Regions from separate parts of the Brevundimonas sp. SL161 genome, predicted to be linked through region 1. Evidence: predicted binding sites of a transcription regulator. Region 1 holds the regulator's gene; the other holds the start of a gene.

Region 1 (7,609 bases):
ATGGACGCGGGCGTACCCCTGAAGAAGCCCGTCTCGGGCATCGCCATGGGCCTGATCCTGGAGCCGTCGGGCGAGTTCGCCATCCTGTCGGACATCCTGGGTGACGAAGATCACCTGGGCGACATGGACTTCAAGGTCGCCGGCACGCGTGACGGCATCACCTCGCTGCAGATGGACATCAAGGTCGCCGGCATCACCGAAGAGATCATGAAGAAGGCCATCGCCCAGGCGTCGGCCGGTCGTCTTCACATCCTCGATGAGATGGACAAGGCCATCGACGGCGCCCGCACCGAACTGGGCGAATACGCGCCGAAGATCGAATCCATCAAGGTTCCGGTCGACAAGATCCGCGACATCATCGGCACCGGCGGCAAGATCATCCGCGAGATCGTCGAAAAGACCGGCGCCAAGATCAACATCGAGGACGACGGCACGGTGAAGATCGCTGCCTCGGATCAAGAGAAGATCGACGCCGCCAAGAACTGGATCTCGTCGATCGTGTCCGAGCCCGAGCCCGGCATGATCTACTCCGGCAAGGTCGTGAAGGTCGTCGACTTCGGCGCCTTCGTGAACTTCTTCGGCGCCAAGGACGGCCTGGTCCACGTGTCCCAGATCTCGCTGGAACGCGTCGCCAACCCGGCCGACGTCCTGTCCGAGGGTCAAGAGGTCAAGGTCAAGTTCCTCGGCTTCGACGATCGCGGCAAGACCAAGCTCTCGATGAAGGTCGTCGACCAGTCGACGGGTGAAGACCTGACGGACAAGATCAATGCCGAACGCGCCGAACGCGGCGAGCCTGCCCTGACCGAGGACACCGGCGGCGGCGGCAAGAAGCGTGAAGGCGGTGGAGGCGATCGCGGTCGCAGCCGTCCGCGTCGCGACTAAACGTCGGCGTTAGCCCTGAAATGAACGAGGCCCCGCTGGCAACGGCGGGGCCTTTTTCTATGGGGTCAGGCCGAGCACTCGGCGGGCCGGGCCTCGCCCGGACCGTATTGGCCGCAGGAGCGGTCGATCTCGTCCTGGATCAGGGTGCAGGAGTTGGCGGGATTGCATGGCGGGTGGCTGGCCGGGCTGACCATGGTGCAGCGCTCCGCCAGCCTGACAGCGGCGGCCTCGCCGATGCTGTCCGCGCAGGTCCGATCGGCGGCGCCCAACAGCTCGCCCTCGGGCGACGAGGCTTCTTCCTGGGGCGGAGCGTCGTCTGGCATGACCGGCGTCTGTTCGACGGTGGCTTCCGCGGTCGCGGTCTCTTCTGCGGCCGGAGCCGTCTCGGGCGAGCCGCAGGCGGCGAGCGACAGGCCGAACGCAAGGGCAAGGGCGGCGGGCACACGAACCATGGCGGCGTCTCCGGGCGATCTGGAAGGCGCGACGATGACGCTGTTCTCCGTTGCTGGAAAGCCCGTTCTCGTCCGCGAAAAACACCCTGACGAAACGGACCTAACGGACGAAACCTTTGGTCTTTCTCAACAGAATCAGAAGGTTGCTGTTTCGAGCCTTGTCACTCCCCGGAGGGTTCTCCGACAGGGCGGACGAAACGGCGCTGGATCGTCAAAGACCCCCCTCAGATCTGGGATACGACCGCGCATCCGCAAGGCGTGGACAAGAATAAATTCACACCCGGGGTGGAAGCTCAGCGCTGGCGGGCGAGCGCCTCGTCCACCGCGGCCTTCTGCAGCTTGAACAGGTCGTTGCAGCCCGCCTCGGCCAGTTCGAAAAGACGGTCGAATTCGGGGCGTGAGAAGCCGCGCTTCTCGCCGGTCGCCTGGATCTCGACGATGGTTCCCGAGCCGGTCAGGACGAAGTTGCCGTCGGCTTCGGCGTTGGAATCCTCCTCGTAGTCGAGGTCGGCCACGGGCGTATCAGCGAAGATGCCGCAGGAAATGGCCGCGACCTGATCGAGAATCGGATCGGCCTTCAGCACGCCTTCGGCCCGCAGGTAGCCCAGCGCCGAGGCCATCGCGACCCAGGCACCGGTGATCGAGGCGGTGCGGGTGCCGCCGTCGGCCTGGATGACGTCGCAGTCGATCAGCACCTGACGCTCGCCCAGCGCCTTGAGGTCGACGACGGCGCGCAGGGAGCGGCCGATCAGCCGCTGGATTTCCTGCGTGCGGCCCGACTGCTTGCCGGCGGCGGCCTCACGCTTGCCGCGCGTGTGGGTGGCGCGAGGCAGCATGCCGTATTCGGCGGTGACCCAGCCCTGACCAGTGTTGCGCATCCAGCCGGGCACTTTTTCCTCGATCGAGGCGGTGACCAGGACCTTGGTATGGCCGAACGAGACCAGGCAGGAGCCCTCGGCGTAACGGTTTACGCCGGTCTCCAGCGTCACGGCGCGGAGCTGGTCTGGGGTGCGTTCGGAGGGTCGCATGACGGGTATCCTGAAGGTCGGTATTGCATTGGCGTATCGAGCGGCGGTGCTTATCCTGAAAGGGTGAGCCTGTATCCCCCCAACCTCCCCGTGCGATCGGGTCGCCGCCCGTGAGGCCGCCGCTCAGCCCCCTGATGACGCCCCACTACGCCGGCTTGGCCGCGCTGGACCAGCGGGCGCGGGATATCTTCAGGAGCGTGGTGGAGACCTATCTCGAGACCGGGGAGCCGGTGGGGTCGCGAACTGTGTCGAAAGGCGGGGTGCATCTGTCGCCCGCCTCGATCCGCAACACGATGCAGGATCTCACTCTGGCGGGGTTGCTGGCGGCGCCGCACACCTCGGCGGGGCGAATCCCGACCCATGCCGGCCTGCGCCTGTTCGTGGAGGGCCTGCTGGAGATCGGCGACGTCGGGACCGAGGAGCGACGCGAAATCGACGCCCGTCTGCTCGGGCGCGGCAAGGGCTTCGAGGAGGCGCTGAACGAGGCCACGGCCCTGCTGTCGGGTCTGGCGGGCGGGGCCGGCATCGTCGCCAGTCCGGTGCGGGACTCGGGCGTCAAACATGTGGAGTTCGTGGCCCTGGGCTCGGGTCAGGCGCTGGCGGTACTGGTTGCCGATGACGGGACGGTCGAGAACCGGCTTATGCCGCTGGCCGCCGGCGTGACGCCGTCGATCCTCCAAGAGGCCTCGAACTTCCTTTCGGCCCGCATGAAGGGCAGGCTCCTGTCCGAGGCGCGTCTGGAGATGGGGGCGGAACTGGCCGCCGCGCGCAGCGAACTGGACGCCACCGCCGCCCGTCTGGTCGAGGACGGGCTGGCGGCCTGGTCGGGCGGGGCGGATCGTCAGCGGTCGCTGATCGTGCGGGGGCGCGCCAACCTGTTGCAGGACGCTGGCGCCGCTGAGGATCTGGAAAAGGTCCGGGTCCTGTTCGACGATCTGGAGCAGAAGGAACAGCTGATCGGCCTGCTCGACGGGGTCGATGCGGCGCAGGGAGTGCGGATTTTTATCGGGGCGGAAACGCGACTGTTTTCGCTTTCGGGTTCCGCCGTCGTCGCGGCGCCCTATATGACGGGCCGACAACGGGTTCTGGGCGCCATCGGCGTGATCGGACCCGCAAGACTGAACTATGCCCGCATCATCCCGTTGGTGGACTACACCGCGCGGGTGCTGGGGCGCATCCTGGACGGACAAGACACGTGACCGATACCCAAGACCCGAACTACGATGCCGAGCTGGACGAAGCCCTGGCCAACGCCGAGGCAGGTCTGGACTCTGGCCCGGCGGACGATCTCGGCCCGCTGGACGCCATGATCGCCGAGCGCGACCAGTGGAAGGATCGCGCCATGCGGGCGGCGGCTGAGGCGGACAACGTCAAGCGCCGCACCGAGACCCAGATGAACGACGCCCGCGCCTTCGCGATCCAGCGCTTCGCCAAGGACCTGCTGGGCGTGGCCGACAATCTGGAGCGCGCCCTGATGGCTGCGCCCAAGGACGCCGACGCCGGCGAGGCCGGTCTGGTGACCGGTCTGGAGCTGACGCAGAAGTCCCTGTTGCAGGCCTTCGAGACCAACGGGCTGAAGCGCGTCGCCCCGGGGCCGGGCGAGGCTTTCGACCCGCACCTGCACCAGGCCATGATGGAACAGCCCTCGGCCGAGGTTCCGGGCGGCAGCATCCTCGTGACCATGCAGGCCGGCTACGAACTGTTCGGCCGCACCGTGCGTCCGGCCATGGTCGTGGTGGCGGCCAAGGGGTCGGGTCCGCAAGGCGGCAATCCCTATGGCGCAGCGCCCGGGGCCAACGGCGGGTCCTTCGACGGCAAGGCGTAGTCCCGATCCTCCCCCAATGGGGGAGGTGGCTCGAAGCGAAGCGTAGAGACGGAGGGGCCCCGGTTCAGATGCGGAGTCTGCGGCCGGCCCCCTCCACCGCTCCGCGGTCCCCCTCCCCCAACGGGGAGGAATTCTACTTAAGCTTCGCCTCGAACAAGGCCAGCAGTCGGGCCCAACCGTCGGCGGCCTCGGTCGCGCGATAGGAAGCCCGGTAGTCGGCGTGGAATCCGTGGGGGGCGTCGGGGTAGAGTTTGATACCGCTCTCGGTGGCGCCCGCGGCCTCCAGCGCCGCCTGCATGGCGGCGATGGAATCGTTGGGGATGCCCTGGTCCTGGCCGCCGTAGTTGCCGATGACGACGCCCTTCAGGTCGTCGGCCAGATCGACCGGGAAGGGCTGGCCCGCGGCGACCTGTTCGGGCGTGGCGGTCGGCGAGGGGGCCAGACGGCCGTACCATGCGACGCCGGCGTCGATCGCGGCGAAGCGGGCGGCGGCCTGCCATACGACCTTGCCGCCCCAGCAGAAGCCGGTGATCCCGACCTTGTCGACATTGGCCCACAGCTGGCCCGAGGCCCATTCCAGGGTGGCGTTGATGTCGCCCATGACCTGTTCGTAGCCAGCGGCGCCGACGATGGCCTGGATGCGCTGCATGTCGGCGAGCGGGGCCGGATCCTCGACGCGGACGAAGAAGGCCGGGGCGATGGCGACGTAACCGGCCTTGGCCAGACGGCGGCAGACGTCCTGGATATAGGCGTGCAGGCCGAAGATTTCCGACACGACGATCACAACGGGGAAGGGCCCATCGCCTTCGGGGCGGGCGACATAGGCCGGCAGGTCGAAGTCGTCGGCGGAGGGATAGGAGACCATCGCCGTCGCCAGGCCCTCGGAATCGGTCGTGATCGGCTGGGCTTCCTGGGCCAGGGCGGCGACCGCATAGCCGGTGAACATGGCTCCCGCCGTCAGCCCGCCGAGGGATCGGCGCGAGAACCGGAAATCGTCGGCGTTCTGGCCTTCGGGGCGGATCAGGATGGTCATGGGCGCTTCCTCCGGGATTTTCCGTGGCGGACTGTGACGAGACCGCGCGGTTCCGTCGAGTCACCGCCCTGTGACCTTACGCCGCCCGGCGAAGGGTCAGGTTGATCCGCCCGCCGCCGGGCATCAGCCGCGACGAGCCGGCCACCAGTCGATCGATCCCATGGCGCGCCAGTCGAGCGGGGCCGGTCAGGGCGCAGACGTCGCCTGACGCCAGTTTCAACGACCGGGTCGGCCCCTTGCCCGCCGGGCCGATGCGGAAGACGGCGGTGTCGCCCAGCGACACCGACAGGACCGGGGCGCAGAGGTCGGCCTCGTCCCTGTCCTGATGCAGCCCCATGCGGGCGTCCTCACGGTAGAGATTGATAAGGCAGGCGTCGGGCGGCCCGGGCCAGCCGGTCAGCTCGGCCCACAGGTTCAGAAGGACGGGCGGGATCGGCGGCCAGGGCGCGCCGGTCTCGGGATGGGTCGGCTGGTAGCGGTAGCCCGCACGGTCCGAGACCCAGCCGAGCGCGCCAAGATTGCTCATCCTGACCGAGAACGGCTTCCCGCCCGGGGTCACCGGTCGATAGAGGGGCGCGATGGCCAGGGCTGTGTCGATTTCGGCCAGAAGGGAGGCCTGCGCGGCCTCCTGCAATCGGCCGGGCCAGTAGTGAAATCCGGGAAGGTCGGGGAAGGGCTCCATCGCCTTCGTCTAGCGCGTGAAATAATAGTCCGCGACCTGGCAGGCGTTGATGCCGCTGCGTTGCAGGCTCTGGCCGTTGTCGAACTCTGCGCGCAGCGAGTAGCGGCAGGCGCCGGAGCCGTCGTCGATGGTCACCACCACACTCTGGCCCGGCGACAGGGTGCCCGAACCCAGGAGGTCGTCGCCCCAGTCCCCGCCGCTGGAGGCGTAGAGATAGGTCATCGACCAGCCGGTCTGGTTATGGATGCGGACATCGCGATTGTAGGCGTCCTGCGATGGATGCGCCGGAGTGACCGCATGGACCGCCACGACCCGCTTTGACGCCGATTCCGCCATCGCCTGGGCCCCCGACAGGCCAAGCAGTGTCAGGCCCAGGATCAGGGCTGGTGTGAACCGGCGGGGCTTGCGAGGCGGGGAGCGCATCATCGGGACCTGCAACTGGCGGGCCCGTGACCCGCAACCAGGTCCAACAGTGCCCGAACGGGAGCCTGAACGCACCTGATGACCCCTGACTCCGCCTGAATCGGGCCTCGTCCTGAAACAAGGCCTTGCGGGGCATGACGACTTTCCCATATCCCGACCAGCCCGAGAGACCCCGCAATCCGTGGGGTTTCACGGAAAAACAGACAACCTGCCGCGCTCTCGCCCCCGAGAGGCGGCGCAACCAAAACGGGGGCGGTCACGCGCGGCGCTTTCTGACAAGGCCGCCGCATCGCCCGCCAGACGGAGAAAAGACAGGCTCATGGCCAAGATTATCGGTATCGACCTCGGCACCACCAATTCGTGCGTGGCCGTCATGGACGGCAAGAACCCCAAGGTGATCGAAAACGCCGAAGGCAACCGCACCACCCCGTCGGTGGTCGCGATCCAGGACGGCGGCGAGACCCTGGTCGGCCAGCCCGCCCGTCGTCAGGCTGTGACCAACCCCGCCAACACCTTCTTCGCCATCAAGCGCCTGATCGGCCGCAGTTTCGACGATCCCGTCGTGGCCAAGGACAAGGCCATGGTGCCCTATGAGATCGTCAAGGGTCCGACCGGCGACGCCTGGGTGCGCGCCAACGGAAAGGATTACTCGCCGCAGCAAATCTCGGCCTTCACCCTGATCAAGATGAAGGAGGCCGCCGAGGCCTATCTGGGCGAGAAAGTCACCCAGGCCGTCATCACCGTGCCCGCCTATTTCAACGACAGCCAGCGTCAGGCGACCAAGGACGCCGGCAAGATCGCCGGACTGGAAGTGCTGCGCATCATCAATGAGCCGACCGCGGCCGCTCTGGCCTATGGCCTGGACAAGAACGACGGCCAGAAGATCGCCGTCTATGACCTCGGCGGCGGCACCTTCGACGTCTCGATCCTGGAGATCGGCGACGGCGTCTTCGAGGTGAAGTCGACCAACGGCGACACGTTCCTGGGCGGCGAGGACTTCGACGTCCGTCTGGCCGACTATTTGGCCGACGAGTTCAAGAAGGAGCAGGGCGTCGACCTGCGCCAGGACAAGCTGGCCCTGCAGCGCCTGCGCGAAGAGGCCGAGAAGGCCAAGAAGGAACTGAGCTCGGTGACCCAGTACGAGGTCAACCTGCCGTTCATCACCATGAACGCGTCGGGCCCTCTGCACCTGAACATCAAGCTGTCGCGCGCCAAGCTGGAAGCCTTGGTCGACGACCTGATCCAGCGCACGATCGAACCCTGCGCCAAGGCGCTGAAGGACGC
Region 2 (7,609 bases), 100 kb from region 1:
TGAAAATCGATACGGTCGTCGAAGCTCCCATTGCTGAGCTGTGGGAACTCTATGGCCCCAAAGCGTCCATCTCAAAGGCTGCGTTTGATAGCTACTTTGCCGGGCTGGAGTCCGGGGCCGCTCTGATTATCGGCGACGTTCAACCATTGAAAACACCAATCTCTTTGCAAGAAATGAGACGTCACGGAGCGTTTCACCCGCCTCAGTTTTATAGCCGCGTTTCACCTGAGGCGGCGGCAAAGCGATTGGCGTCCAGTGAGCTCTATCCGCCAGTTCGACTCGTCGCCTAGACGAGGCGGCTCATTCTGGAGCTGCACCGCCGGGCCGTCCAAGAGATGCTCTATCGTCAGACGGACCGACAAAGAAAAAGGGCGGGTCCGTTTCCGGACCCGCCCTCTTCATTTCAGTCGGTGACTGAGCCATGGACCCCGGCCTGCGCCGGGGCGTCCGGGCGGCGTAAACGCCGCCCTTCCGCTTAGAAGTCCATGTCGCCCATGCCGCCCATGCCGCCGCCGCCCATGCCGCCGGAGCCGCCGCCCGAGCCCTTTCTGGGAGCATCGGCCACAGCGGCCTCGGTGGTGATCAGGATGCCGGCGACCGACGCAGCATCTTGCAGCGCGGTGCGGACGACCTTGGCCGGGTCGATCACGCCCATGGCGACCAGGTCGCCGTACTCTTCCGTCTGGGCGTTGAAGCCGAAGGTGAGCGAGGGGTTCTCGAGCACCTTGCCGACCACGATCGAGCCTTCGACGCCGGCGTTCTCGACGATCTGACGGATCGGGGCCTGGATGGCGCGACGGATGATGGCGATGCCGGCGGTCTGGTCGGCGTTGTCGCCTTTAAGACCTTCCAGCGCCTTGGTCGCCTTCAGCAGGGCGATGCCGCCGCCGGGGACGATGCCTTCTTCAACCGCGGCCCGCGTGGCGTTCAGGGCGTCGTCGACGCGGTCCTTCTTTTCCTTGACCTCGACTTCGGTCGAGCCGCCGACGCGGATGACCGCGACGCCGCCGGCCAGCTTGGCCAGACGTTCCTGCAGCTTTTCCTTGTCGTAGTCCGAGGAGGTGTCCTCGATCTGCTTCTTGATCTGGCCGATGCGGGCCTCGATGGTTTCCTTCTCACCGGTGCCGTCGACGATGGTGGTGTCGTCCTTGGTGATGGTGACCTTCTTGGCCTTGCCGAGCATGTCGATGGTGACGTTCTCGAGCTTGATGCCCAGGTCTTCCGAGATGACCTGGCCGCCGGTCAGGACGGCGATGTCCTCCAGCATGGCCTTGCGGCGGTCGCCGAAGCCCGGAGCCTTGACGGCGGCGACGCGCAGGCCGCCGCGCAGCTTGTTGACGACGAGCGTGGCCAGGGCCTCGCCCTCGATGTCCTCGGCGATGATCAGCAGCGGACGGCCCGACTGGACCACGGCTTCCAGGATCGGGAGCATGGCTTGCAGCGACGACAGCTTCTTCTCGAACAGCAGGATCAGAGGCTCTTCGAGTTGAACCTCCATCTTGTCGGCGTTGGTGATGAAGTAGGGCGACAGATAGCCGCGGTCGAACTGCATGCCCTCGACGACGTCCAGCTCGGTCTCGGCCGTCTTGGCCTCTTCAACCGTGATGACGCCCTCGTTGCCGACCTTTTCCATGGCCCTAGCGATCATCTCGCCGACCTCGACGTCGCCGTTGGCGGAGATGGTGCCGACCTGGGCGATCTCGGAGTTGTTCGAGACCTTCTTGGCCGAGGCCTTGATGTCGGCGAGGACGGCCGTGACGGCCTTGTCGATGCCGCGCTTCAGATCCATCGGGTTCATGCCGGCGGCGACGGCCTTGAGGCCTTCCTGCACGATCGATTGCGCCAGGACGGTCGCGGTGGTGGTGCCGTCACCCGCCTTGTCGTTCGTCTTCGAAGCGACTTCGCGGATCATCTGGGCGCCCATGTTCTCGAAGGCGTCTTCCAGCTCGATCTCTTTGGCGACCGAGACGCCGTCCTTGGTCGAGCGCGGGGCGCCGAAGGACTTCTGGATCACGACGTTGCGGCCCTTGGGACCCAGGGTCACCTTGACGGCGTTGGCGAGGACGTTGACGCCGCGCAGCATCTTGTCGCGCGCATCGGTGTTGAACTGTACGATCTTGGCAGCCATGTGAGGCAGCTCCTAAATATTGAATTCGTTGAAGAAGGTCGGACGATCGGTGTGCTTACAGCACGCCCAGGACGTCGGATTCCTTCATGATGATCAGGTCTTCGCCCTCAAGCTTTACTTCCGTACCCGACCATTTGCCGAACAGGATGCGGTCGCCGGCCTTCAGTTCGAGGGCGTTGACCGTGCCGCGCTCGTCACGAATGCCGGGGCCGACGGAGACGACTTCGCCTTCCTGGGGCTTTTCCTTTGCGGTGTCGGGGATGATGATCCCACCCTTGGTCTTGGATTCTTCTTCCACGCGCTTGACCAGCACGCGGTCGCCGAGAGGACGAAACGCCATCTGTGTATTCTCCAGTGAAGACTTCAAAAGTTCATCGTCGCGGCTCGGAGGCGGCTTTTGGCAGCCGGGCCCCACGAGTGCTAACGCGGAGCGGAAGTAGGGTCGCGGCCCAGCAGCGTCAAGACGTGCGCGCTCGATGAACGCCAGATGAACGGGAATTCAATTCAGCCGTTCAGGTTCACGAGCGCAGCAATGGATTTCGTCGGTCACCGTTCGCCCGGGTGGGAGAGCAGGCTTCACTGACCGCCTTGGAGGGCCAGAGAATGAAGATGTTTCGGATGATCGCTGTCGGCGCGGCCGCCCTGACCCTGAGTGCCGTCGCCATGCCGGCCGCCGCCCAGAACTACGGTCGCGGCCATGACCGGCACGATCGGAACGACGACGGCGATGTGGTCGCAGGGCTGGTGGTCGGCGCGGTCGTCGGCGGGATCGCCGGCGCCGTGCTCGGCGACGGCGACGATCTCTATGTCGCCGGCGGAGCCCTGGCCGGGGCGGCTCTGGGCGCGGCGGCGGCCAGCGACGACGACCGTCGCGGCTATCGCTCCTATGGCGGGAGCAGCTACGGCTACAGCTACGGTTCGGGCTACGGTTACGGCAACAGTGGATACCGCTCCGACTGTAACTACTGGCGGGACGGCCGCTGCTGGCGCAATCGCGGCCACTGGGAACGCGAGCACGGCATCAACAGCCGCGAGCGGGGCTGGGATCGCCGCGACGACCGCAGGGATGATCGCCGCGAATGGCGCTCGGATCGCCGGGACGATCGCCGGGACGACCGGCGCGACGAACGCCGCTGGCGCAACTACTGAGACCTGAAGCGGGCCCTTCGGTGCCCGTTTCTACATCAGGCGGGTGAGCAGTGACGCGGTCGAGGGATCGAGCGTCGCCGACGGTCCGCCGGCCGAGACATCCTTCAAGATCGCCCTGGCCAACACCTTGCCCAGTTCCACCCCCCACTGGTCGAAGGAGTTGATGTCCCAGATCACGCCTTCGACGAAGGTCTTGTGCTCGTAGAGGGCCAGAAGGGCGCCCAGCGTCCCGGGCGTCAGACGCTCCATGGCGATGGCGGTCGAGGGTCGATTGCCGGGGAAGGTCTTGTGCGTTGCCAGCCGGTCGGCCTCGGCCGCATCCGCGCCGGAGGCGATCAGTTCAGCCCGCGCCTCCTCCGTCGTCTTGCCCAGCATCAGCGCCTGACCCTGGGCCAGAGCATTCGACCACAGCGGGCTTTCAGGCGCGTCGGCGTGCGTCTTCGCCACAATGACGAACTCGGCCGGGACGACCTGCGGCCCCTGGTGAATCTGCTGAAAGAAGGCGTGCTGGCCGTTGGTGCCGGGCTCGCCGAAGATGACGGGGCAGGTCTGGCGCTTCACGGGCGAGCCGTCGCGATGCACCCGCTTGCCGTTCGACTCCATCTCCAACTGCTGCAGGAAGGAGGGCAGCCGACGCAGGGCGTGGGCGTAGGGGGCGACTGTGCGGGCCGGCCGGTTGATGCCGTCGACGTTCCATATCTGGGCCAGGGCCATCAGGACGGGGGCGTTCTTCTCAAGCGGCGCCGAAACGAAATGCTCGTCCATGGCCGCAGCGCCGGACAGCATGGCGTCGAACACGTCCGGCCCCAGGGCGATGACGCAGCTCAGGCTGACCGCTGACCACAGGGAGTAACGACCGCCGACCCAGTCCCGGAAGGCGAAGGTGCGGGCGCAGCCGAAAGCCTTGGCCTTGTCCGGCGCGGCGGTCACCCCGATGAAATGCCTGTCGCGGCCGGCCTCGGGCAGGCCGGCCGCCAGCCAGGCCCTGGCGGCCTCGGCATTGGCGAGGGTTTCCTGGGTGGTGAAGGTCTTGGAGACGACGACGACCAGGGTCGTCTCGGGAGCGAGGCCGGTCAGGGCCTCGGCCATGTCACGCGGATCGATGTTGGCGACGAAGCGCAGGTCGATCTGCGGGTCGACAGGACGAAGCCCGTCCCAGACGACACGGGGACCGAGATCCGAGCCGCCGATGCCGATGTGGACGATGGCCTTGAAGGGCTTGCCGGTCGCGCCCGTCTCGGCGCCCGAGCGGACGGCGGTCGCATAGGCGGCCATGTCGGCGCGGACGGCGTCGACCCCGGCGGAGACGGCTTCGCCGAGGGCGTGGAAGTCGGCCCCCGTCGCCGCGCGCAGGGCGGGGTGGAGGACGGCGCGGCCCTCGGTGAAGTTGATCGCCTCGCCGCCGAACAGCCGTGCCCTTGCCGCTTCGACTCCGGCCGAACGGGCCAGGTCCAGACAGGTCTCGAAGGCGGCTTTTGTCCAGCTCTGCTTGGACAGGTCGAGGTAGAGACCCGCCGCCTCGACTGTCATCCGAGCCAGCCGATCCGGGTCAGCCGCGAACTGGTCGACGATGAGGGCGTCGGCATCCCGCGCCGCGGCGACATCGAAGGCGGTCCAGTCGGTCATGCGAACATATCCCCTTAATCAAGGTCTCGTTTACGGGTGGGGCGTAGACCGGTTCAATCGTAGATTCGCGAAAAGGTCGTTCACCATGTCCTGTGGCATCGCCATCGCCGCCGCCCTCCTGCTGAGCGACCCCAATGTGGTCCTGGCCGCCGCCGAGCCGGCTGCGGTGGCCGGAGCGCCGGTCTCGGTCGCCTCCGAGCCCCTGTTCATCGACATCGTCAGCCGCGCCGGCGCCCTGAAGACCGTCGTCGAGGGCTGGAACGGCGTGCTGACCGACTTCGACGTCTTCAAGCTTGAGGCGCAGGAACTCGCCGCTCTCGACATGCAGGCACATCTGATCCTCAAGGAGCGCGGCACGGACGGCGACCTGAAATGCATCCTGCGCGGCATTTCCGAGGACATCCCGCTGAAACTCGGGGCTGTGGAAGCCGCCGCCACGGACGAGGCCCGCGCCACCGCCCTGTCGGAACTGTCCTATCTGCTGAACGACAATGTCGAGGTCATCACGGCGCCGCCCCAGCCCGAGGTCTGATCAGGCCTCTTCCGGGTATTTGATCGAACAACCATAGGGCTGGGCGTAGGCCGTGCGAACGGGCCGGCCGGCTTCCACGTCCTCGAGCGCCGCGCGCACGAAATTGTTCGCGCCTTCCAGATCCTCGACCGTGTTGGTCGGACGGTCGTCGATCCCGCCCGTGAACAAGATGCGGCCATCTCCGTCGATCACCCGCATGTCGGGCGTCGTCATCGCGCCGTAAGCCTTGCCGACCGCTCCCTCGGGATCGAGCAGCAGATGGATCGAGGCGGCGTTGTTACGGGTCCACCAGGCGCGGGCCCCTTCGCCCTCGACATGGCCCTGTTTGCCCGGCGCGGACGAGATGACGGTCAGCCAGACCACGCCGTCGGCGACGGCCTCGCGCTGCAGGGCCTGCATGGCCCCTGAGGAATAATGTTTCTGGACATAGGGGCAGCCCTCGTTGGTCCATTCGATGACGACAGTCTTGCCCCGGAAGTCGGCGAGGGAACGCGCGACCCCTTCGCTGTCGATCAGGGTGAAGGCGGGGGCGACCTGGGCCCGACCGGTCGTCGCCACGGCGGGGGTCGCCCCGGTCGCCGGAGCGGCGGCGGGCGCCTCGGCCTGCTGGCAGGCGGCAAGGGTCAGAAGGACGGCGGCGAGGATGGGCAGGCGGTTCACGGCGGCGGTCTCCTTCGGGTCGGCTCAGGGGCGGGCGCTCTCCAGGGCGTCGATCACGACCCCTTCGGTCAGGAGCTGGGGCAGGATGCGGGGCTCGGGCGAGCCGGGCGCATAGAGGAGGTATAGCGGAACGCCGGAGCGTCGGCGGCGCTCCAGCTCGCGGGTGATCGCGTCATCTCGTCGCGTCCAGTCGCCGACCAGATAGACCGCGTTCGACGCCGCCATGGCCTCGGCGACCCTGGGGGAGCTCAGCGAGGTCCGCTCGTTGATCTTGCAGGTGACGCACCAGTCGGCGGTGAAGTTGACCAGCACCGGCCGACCTTCGGCCTGGGCCGCCGCCACGGCCTCCACTGACCAGGGTTGCGAGGCCAGCGGACCAGACGCGGCCGTGACGTCTCCGCCTTCCGCCCGTGCCTGACCGATGGCGACGCCGGTCAGGGCGATCGCGGCGACGATGGACAGGGTCGCTGTCACGGCGCTGATCACGCCGGCCCTGCCTTGCGCGCGACAGGGCTGATTGACCCCCGCCAGCCACAGGCCGAGACCCAGGAAGAGGATCGCCAGGAAGAGGACGCCCAGCGCATCTGCCCCCGCCTGCCGCGCGAAGACCCAGACCAGCCACAGGCCCGCGCCGTACATGGGGAAGGCCAGCAGGCCCTTGAGCCGATCCATCCAGGGGCCGGGGCGAGGCAGCTTCGCCAGCAGACGCGGCGACAGGCTGACGATCACATAGGGCAGGGCCAGACCCAGACCCAGCATCAGGAAGACGACCAGCGCCATCGGCCAGGGCATCAGCAGGGCGGCCCCGAGGGCGAAGGCCATGAAGGGCGCGGTGCAGGGCGCCGCCACCACCACCGCCAGCACGCCGGTGAAGAAGGCGCCGACCCCGCCGGAAAGCCGTGACAGGGGCCCGGAACCCGCCACCTGCAAACCGGCGCCGACATGGAAGACGCCCGACAGGGTCAGGCCCACGGCGAGCATCAGGAGGGCGAGGACGGCCACGACGCCCGGCGACTGAAGCTGGAAGCCCCAGCCCACCGCCTGCCCGCCGGCCCGCAAGGCGAGCAGGATCCCGGCCAGGACGAGGAAGGTCGTGAGCACGCCTGCGAGAAAGGCCAGGCCGTCTCGCCGCGCCTCTGCGGGCGCGTGGGCGCCGGCGGTCAGGGCGGCGGCCTTCATGGCCAGGATCGGGAAGACGCAGGGCATGAGGTTCAGGATCAGCCCGCCCAGCAGGGCCAGGAGCGCCGCCTGCAGGAAGCCCGTCCAGGATGACAGCGAGCCGCCTGCGGGCCGCTCAGACAGGTCGAGCGCGCCACCGCCCCGCGCCCCCACCAGGGCCGGGCCGGGAACGGCCGCGATCTCCCAGGCGCCGTCGTCGGTGACGAGGAGTCCCCCGATCGGCCCAGTCAGCCCCTCGGCCGCCAGCTTGCCGCCGACGGACAGATTCAGGGTCACCCCGTCCGGCCCCCGATCGCCCGGCTGGGGCGCTGAATGGTCGATCAGGCCGGTCTCGA

What was found. Region 1 encodes HrcA, which represses chaperone genes, less so after heat shock. Its sites were predicted from a motif close to GTTAGCANTCNNNNNNNNNGANTGCTAAC; they were not measured.
Region 2: groES (co-chaperone GroES) is a predicted target of HrcA. The motif match lies at 2,525-2,553, and genes of this name have one in related genera.

Annotation. Positions count from the first base shown of each region.
Region 1 is NZ_JAFCVJ010000006.1:13,873-21,481, reverse strand. Features, by position in the region: gene pnp (polyribonucleotide nucleotidyltransferase) at 1-882, shown strand, start outside; gene ACP7AU_RS06530 (hypothetical protein) at 948-1,334, opposite strand; gene rph (ribonuclease PH) at 1,628-2,362, opposite strand; gene hrcA (heat-inducible transcriptional repressor HrcA) at 2,497-3,561, shown strand; gene grpE (nucleotide exchange factor GrpE) at 3,558-4,187, shown strand; gene ACP7AU_RS06510 (dienelactone hydrolase family protein) at 4,321-5,220, opposite strand; gene ACP7AU_RS06505 (alpha-ketoglutarate-dependent dioxygenase AlkB family protein) at 5,297-5,902, opposite strand; gene ACP7AU_RS06500 (hypothetical protein) at 5,912-6,325, opposite strand; gene dnaK (molecular chaperone DnaK) at 6,645-7,609, shown strand, end outside.
Region 2 is NZ_JAFCVJ010000006.1:116,555-124,163, reverse strand. Features, by position in the region: gene ACP7AU_RS07040 (hypothetical protein) at 1-290, shown strand, start outside; gene groL (chaperonin GroEL) at 476-2,128, opposite strand; gene groES (co-chaperone GroES) at 2,184-2,468, opposite strand; gene ACP7AU_RS07025 (hypothetical protein) at 2,732-3,277, shown strand; gene pgi (glucose-6-phosphate isomerase) at 3,308-4,903, opposite strand; gene ACP7AU_RS07015 (hypothetical protein) at 4,989-5,435, shown strand; gene ACP7AU_RS07010 (redoxin family protein) at 5,436-6,095, opposite strand; gene ACP7AU_RS07005 (protein-disulfide reductase DsbD family protein) at 6,120-7,609, opposite strand, start outside.